2 regions of the Streptomyces sp. NPDC002926 genome follow, and region 1 is predicted to be linked to the other one. Evidence: predicted binding sites of a transcription regulator. Region 1 holds the regulator's gene; the other holds the start of a gene.

Evidence for each region. The regulator HrcA, encoded in region 1, represses chaperone genes, less so after heat shock. The targets are predictions, from matches to a motif close to TTNGCACTCNGNNNNNCNGAGTGCNAA.
Region 2: the regulator HrcA is predicted to act here: its motif matches at 1,563-1,589, upstream of groES (co-chaperone GroES).

The regions. Positions count from the first base shown of each region.
Region 1 covers NZ_JBSFUK010000001.1:302,199-305,816, forward strand. Annotated here, with positions in the region: gene ACWDZ6_RS01250 (DUF3097 domain-containing protein) at 1-292, opposite strand, end outside; gene ACWDZ6_RS01255 (MBL fold metallo-hydrolase) at 303-1,037, opposite strand; gene hrcA (heat-inducible transcriptional repressor HrcA) at 1,218-2,240, shown strand; gene dnaJ (molecular chaperone DnaJ) at 2,241-3,377, shown strand.
Region 2 covers NZ_JBSFUK010000005.1:231,736-235,353, forward strand. Annotated here, with positions in the region: gene ACWDZ6_RS12665 (polysaccharide deacetylase family protein) at 1-812, shown strand, start outside; gene ACWDZ6_RS12670 (polysaccharide deacetylase family protein) at 809-1,447, shown strand; gene groES (co-chaperone GroES) at 1,736-2,044, shown strand; gene groL (chaperonin GroEL) at 2,140-3,618, shown strand, end outside.

The sequences.
Region 1 (3,618 bases):
AGCCGGAGGCCGTACGCGCCGGGCGGGCCGGCGCCGCCGCCGAGGGGCGGACCAGCGTGACCACCCGGCCCTCCAGCAGAAACCCCCGCGGGACCAGCGGGAACACCCGGTGCTTGCCGAAGCGGTCCTCGAGCGTGACCGTCGGGCCCTCCGCTGTCTTCTCGGTACGGATCACCGCACCGCAGAAACCCGTCGTGACCTCCTCCACGACCAGGTCGGACTCGGCGGGGACCTCCGGGGCCGGCTGCCGCTTCTTCCAAGGAGGCGTCAGATCCGGGCTGTAGCTGCGCATTTGGCCGACGCTACGACACACTGAAGCGCTCCGCCAACGAATCCCGCTGCGCGCGTACGAAAGCCGCGTCGACTCTCGCCCCGTGCCCGGGGACATATACCGCGTCCTCGCCGCCCAGCGACAGCAGCCGGTCCAGCGCCGCCGGCCAGCGGGGCGGGATCGCGTCCGGGCCCGCCTGCGGTTCGCCCGACTCCTCCACCAGATCCCCGCAGAAGACCACCTCCGGGCTGCCCGGGCCGCCGTCCGGCACCAGCAGTGCCAGATCGTGGCCCGTGTGGCCGGGTCCGACATTGGCCAGCAGCACCTGGCGGCCGCCCAGGTCGAGCGTCCACTCCCCGCACACCAGATGGCGCGGCAGCACCAGCAGATCGGCGGCCTCCGCGGCCTCCTTCGCGGGGACACCGTGCCGTACGGCCGCGTCGCGGATCTCGTCCCGCTCCCGCCTCATCAGGTCGTCGAGGCCGACCGCGCCGAACACTTCGGCCCCCGAGAACGCCGCGGTCCCCAGTACATGATCGAAGTGCGGATGGCTCAGTGCGATATGCGTCACTCGGCGGCCGCCCATCAGCGCCTGCGCCTGGGTGCGGAGCTCGGCGCCCTCACGGAGCGTCGAACCCGTGTCGTACATGAGGACACGGTCCTCGCCGGCGACCAATCCGACGGTCGCGTCCCAGACGGGCATCCGCCGGCGCCCCACCCCGTCGGCCAAGCGCTCCCAGCCGAACTCTTCCCAACTGACGTCCATACCGCGACGCTATCGGCAGGGACCAGCGGTGTCGCACGGTAGCGTGATCGGCCGCCCTCGCAGAACGCCCTTGCTAGGGGCGTACCCGACAGCCGTACACTGGCTCGGGGGAGTGCTGGCACTCGAACGTATCGAGTGCCAGGCAGTACCACCAAGGAACCACGGCTGGAGGTGTGCGCGATGCTCAGCGAACGCAGACTCGAAGTGCTGCGCGCCATCGTCCAGGACTATGTCGGCACGGAGGAGCCCGTCGGCTCCAAGGCTCTCACCGAACGGCACAAGCTCGGTGTCTCCCCGGCTACTGTCCGTAACGACATGGCGGTGCTGGAAGAGGAAGGGTTCATCGCCCAGCCGCACACCAGCGCCGGCCGCATTCCGACGGACAAGGGCTACCGGCTCTTCGTCGACAAACTGGCGGGCGTGAAGCCCCTGTCGTCGCCCGAGCGGCGCGCCATCCAGAACTTCCTGGACGGAGCCGTCGATCTGGACGACGTCGTGGGCCGTACGGTACGGCTGCTGGCGCAGCTGACCCGGCAGGTCGCCGTCGTCCAGTACCCCTCGCTGACCCGGTCCACGGTCCGGCATGTGGAGCTCCTCTCCCTCGCGCCGGCCCGGCTGATGCTCGTGCTCATCACGGACACCGGACGGGTCGAGCAACGCATGATCGACTGCCCCGCGCCGTTCGGCGAGACATCGCTGGCGGACCTGCGGGCCCGGCTCAACAGCCGGGTCGTCGGGCGCCGCTTCGCGGATGTGCCGCAGCTGGTGCAGGAGCTGCCCGAGTCCTTCGAGCCGGAGGACCGCGGCACCGTCTCCACGGTGCTGGCGACCCTGCTCGAGACTCTGGTCGAGGAGACCGAGGAGCGGCTGGTGATCGGCGGCACCGCAAATCTCACCCGTTTCGGGCACGACTTCCCGCTGACCATCCGGCCGGTGCTGGAAGCGCTCGAGGAGCATGTGGTGCTCCTCAAGCTGCTCGGCGAAGCCAATGACTCGGGCATGGGCATGACCGTACGTATCGGTCATGAGAACGCCCACGAGGGCCTCAACTCCACTTCCGTGGTCGCGGTCGGCTACGGTTCGGGCGACGAGGCAGTTGCCAAACTCGGCGTGGTCGGACCGACCCGCATGGACTACCCCGGAACGATGGGAGCGGTACGCGCAGTGGCACGTTACGTCGGACAGATCCTGGCGGAGTCGTAAGTGGCCACGGACTACTACGCCGTACTCGGCGTACGCCGCGACGCATCGCAGGACGAGATCAAGAAGGCCTTCCGCCGGCTTGCGCGCGAACTCCACCCGGATGTGAATCCGGACCCGAAGACGCAGGAGCGCTTCAAGGAGATCAACGCCGCGTACGAGGTGTTGTCGGACCCGCAGAAGAAGCAGGTCTACGACCTCGGCGGAGACCCGTTGTCCCAGGCGGGCGGCGGAGGCGCGGGCGGATTCGGGGCCGGTGGCTTCGGCAACTTCTCCGACATCATGGACGCGTTCTTCGGTACGGCGTCGCAGCGGGGGCCCAGGTCGCGTACGCGACGGGGCCAGGACGCGATGATCCGGCTGGAGATCGACCTCAACGAAGCGGCCTTCGGCACGACCAAGGACATCCAGGTCGACACGGCTGTCGTCTGTACGACGTGCTCCGGTGAGGGCGCGGCGCCGGGGACCTCGGCGCAGACCTGCGACATGTGCCGCGGACGCGGTGAGGTCTCGCAGGTGACGCGGTCCTTCCTGGGTCAGGTCATGACCTCGCGGCCGTGCCCGCAGTGCCAGGGCTTCGGCACGGTCGTGCCGACGCCGTGCCCGGAGTGCGCCGGCGACGGCCGTATCCGCTCGCGCCGGACGCTGACCGTGAAGATCCCGGCGGGCGTCGACAACGGCACCCGCATCCAGCTCGCCGGCGAGGGCGAGGTCGGCCCGGGCGGTGGCCCGGCGGGTGACCTGTACGTCGAGATCCACGAGCTGCCGCACGCGGTCTTCCAGCGGCGCGGCGACGATCTGCACTGCACGGTGACGATCCCTATGACGGCGGCGGCGCTGGGCACGAAGTGCCCGCTGGAGACGCTCGACGGCATCGAGGAGATCGACATCCGCCCGGGCACACAGTCCGGCCAGTCGATCCCGCTGCACGGGCGTGGCATCACGCATCTGCGGGGCGGCGGTCGGGGCGACCTGATCGTGCACGTCGAGGTGATGACGCCGTCGAAGCTGGACGCGGACCAGGAACGGCTGCTGCGGGATCTGGCGAAGCTGCGCGGCGAGGAGCGGCCGACGGGGCAGTTCCAGCCGGGGCAGCAGGGATTGTTCTCCCGCCTGAAGGACGCGTTCAACGGGCGGTAGCCGTTGGGGCGGGAGTGCGGGTTGCCCGTTTCCGGGGCTCTGCCCCGGCTCCCGCGCCTCGATCGCCGGCGGGGCGGAATCTTCCGGCCGGTGGGCTGGATCTCCGCCCGGCGGGGGGAAATCTCAGCCCGTCCGGCGATTGAGGACACGCCCGAAGGGCGTACGGGGGTATCGGGGCTCGCCCCCACACCGCACGGCGGGGCCGCAGATCGACACAGCGGGAAGACGCGGGCAAGCGAAA
Region 2 (3,618 bases), on a different contig from region 1:
CCCCGCGTGGTTCCGGCGGTGCCAAAGCGGCTCAGCGGCAGCGGCACGGCCCGGCCGGGGCGCTCTCCTCGTACGCGGAGAAGGTGAAGCGCGCCCAGGCCGCCCGAGCCGTCGCCGCCAAGAAGTGGGGCCTGGCGAAGGTCCCGCTCGCCGCGCCCCAGCCCCCCGCCGTCAAGCCGAGGATCACCACCCGCGAGGGCTTCGAGGTCGAGGACGGCGAGTCCCTGCCGCCCGTGTTCACCACCGTGCCCGTCAAGGAGAAGGTCGTCTTCCTGACGATCGACGACGGCTGGGAGAAGGACCCCGCACTGCTGCGGATGATGAGCGAGCTCCGCATCCCGTACACCGCGTTCCTCAGCGACTACCTGATCAGCAACAACTACGGCTATTTCAAGGAGATGCAGGACCGCGGGGTCTCGCTGCAGAACCACACCCTCAACCACCTCTATCTGCGGGGCCTTTCGTACGCCGAGCAGAAGCGGGAGATCTGCAACCAGCAGAGCAAGATCGAGGACCGGTTCGGGAAGCGGCCCCCGCTCTTCCGGCCGCCGTACGGCAGTTACAACCGGGACACGCTGCGCGTGGCCAAGTCGTGCGGCGTCAAGGCCGTGCCGCTGTGGGCCGCCGAGGCGTTCCCCGACCACATGGAGTGGCGCGAGGCGGACCAGGATCTGCACCCCGGCGACATCATTCTCACGCACTTCCGTGGCCCGGAGGAGTGGGACAGCACCATGCCCGAATTGATCCTGTCGGTCATGAAGACGATCACCGACAGGGGTTACGCCGTGGCAAAGCTGGAGGACTACGTATGAGACGCGCGCACCGGCTGCTGGCCGGAGTGCTGGCGGCCGGTGCGCTTCTCGCCTCGGGGTGCGCGCAGTCGGTGGACCCGATCGAGCGCCTCGGGCGCAAGGCCGCGCAGCAGGTTCCCTCCGGCCCGGGCGTGCCGGGCTCCGCGCACAAGCGGTGGGGGCTGCCCGCGCCGCTCCTGGCCGCGCCGAAACCGCCCGCGCGCAGGCCGAAGATGCCGTACGTGGTGGACCGGGTGCCCACCCGCGAGAAGGTCGTCTTCCTCACCTTCGACCACGGCGCGGAGCGAGATCCGGAGTTCGCGCGGATGGTCGGCGATCTGAAGTTGCCCATCAGCACGTTCCGTACGGGGGACGGGACCGATCTGCGCACGCTCTCGTACGAGGGTCAGCGCGACGAGATCTGCCGCCGGCGGGAGCGGTTGCTCCGTCCGCCGCGCGGCGCGTACAACGCCGACACACTGCGCGCGGCCGCCCACTGCGGGGTCCGTGCCGTGGTGCTGGGACGGGCGTACGTGGAGGGTGAACGACTGCTGCCCGGCGCCATCGTGCTCGCGCACACCGGGACGACGGGGCGGATGCTGCGCCATATCCAGGCGCAGGGGTACGCGGTGGCGCGTCTGGAGGACTACGTGTGAGGACCGGGTCCGCGCTGCTGCCGTGCGTGCGGAACCGAGGGCGCCCGTGCCGCGTTCTCCGTGTCGGACCGGCACCGGCTTTCCGGCACCGGCATTCCGACACCGCCCCGCCGGATTGGCACTCCGCTTGACCGAGTGCTAACCGCAGTCATAGTCTCGGGTCTGGCACTCCCCACTGGAGAGTGCCAACACGGCGACGGGCAGATCCGGCACCCGCGACGACGGATCCACCTGGTCGCCACCCCAGACAGTTAACCCCGTGAGATCTCCGAAGGGGGAGGTCGGATCGTGACGACCGCCAGCTCCAAGGTTGCCATCAAGCCGCTCGAGGACCGCATTGTGGTCCAGCCGCTCGACGCCGAGCAGACCACGGCCTCTGGCCTGGTCATCCCGGACACCGCGAAGGAGAAGCCCCAGGAGGGCGTCGTCCTCGCCGTGGGCCCGGGTCGCTTCGAGAACGGCGAGCGACTTCCGCTCGACGTCAAGACCGGCGACGTCGTGCTGTACAGCAAGTACGGCGGCACCGAGGTGAAGTACAACGGCGAGGAGTACCTCGTCCTCTCGGCTCGCGACGTGCTCGCGATCGTCGAGAAGTAATTCACCCGAAGTTTTTTATCTGCGCCCCTGGCCCCCGCGACATTTGTAGCCGGGAGCCCGGGGCGCAGTTCGTTTGAGAGGACAGTGAAGCTCCCATGGCGAAGATCCTGAAGTTCGACGAGGACGCCCGTCGCGCCCTCGAGCGCGGCGTCAACAAGCTTGCCGACACGGTCAAGGTGACGATCGGCCCCCGCGGCCGCAACGTCGTCATCGACAAGAAGTTCGGCGCCCCCACCATCACCAACGACGGTGTCACGATCGCCCGTGAGGTCGAGCTCGACGACCCGTACGAGAACCTCGGTGCCCAGCTGGTGAAGGAGGTGGCGACCAAGACCAACGACATCGCGGGCGACGGCACCACCACCGCCACCGTGCTGGCCCAGGCGCTGGTCCGCGAGGGCCTGCGCAACGTGGCCGCGGGTGCCTCCCCGGCAGCCCTGAAGAAGGGCATCGACGCCGCGGTCAAGGCCGTGTGCGACGAGCTCCTCGCGACCGCCCGTCCGATCGAGGACAAGGCCGACATCGCCGCCGTGGCCGCGCTCTCCGCGCAGGACCAGCAGGTCGGCGAGCTCATCGCCGAGGCGATGGACAAGGTCGGCAAGGACGGTGTCATCACCGTCGAGGAGTCCAACACCTTCGGTCTGGAGCTGGACTTCACCGAGGGCATGGCCTTCGACAAGGGCTACCTGTCCCCGTACATGGTGACCGACCAGGAGCGTATGGAGGCCGTCCTCGACGACCCGTACATCCTGATCCACCAGGGCAAGATCTCCTCGATCCAGGACCTGCTGCCGCTGCTGGAGAAGATCATCCAGGCGGGTGGCTCCAAGCCGCTGCTGATCATCGCCGAGGATGTCGAGGGCGAGGCGCTCTCCACCCTGGTCGTGAACAAGATCCGCGGCACCTTCAACGCGGTGGCCGTCAAGGCCCCCGGCTTCGGCGACCGCCGCAAGGCGATGCTCGGCGACATCGCCGCCCTCACCGGCGGAACGGTCATCGCCGAGGAGGTCGGCCTCAAGCTCGACCAGGCCGGTCTGGACGTGCTGGGCACCGCCCGCCGCGTGACCGTCACCAAGGACGACACCACCATCGTCGACGGTGGCGGCAAGCACGAGGACGTCGTCGGCCGCATCAACCAGATCAAGGCCGAGATCGAGTCCACGGACTCCGACTGGGACCGCGAGAAGCTCCAGGAGCGCCTCGCGAAGCTGGCCGGCGGCGTGTGCGTGATCAAGGTCGGCGCCGCCACCGAGGTGGAGCTGAAGGAGAAGAAGCACCGTCTGGAGGACGCCATCTCCGCGACCCGCGCCGCGGTCGAGGAGGGCATCGTCTCCGGTGGTGGCTCCGCTCTCGTCCACGCCGCCAAGGTGCTCGATGGCAACCTCGGCAAGGAGGGCGACGAGGCCACCGGTGTCGCGGTCGTCCGCCGCGCCGTCGTCGAGCCGCTGCGCTGGATCGCCGAGAACGCCGGTCTTGAGGGCTACGTCATCACCTCCAAGGTCGCCGAGCTCGAGGCCGGCCAGGGCTTCAACGCCGCGACCGGTGAGTACGGAGACCTGGTGAAGGCCGGCGTC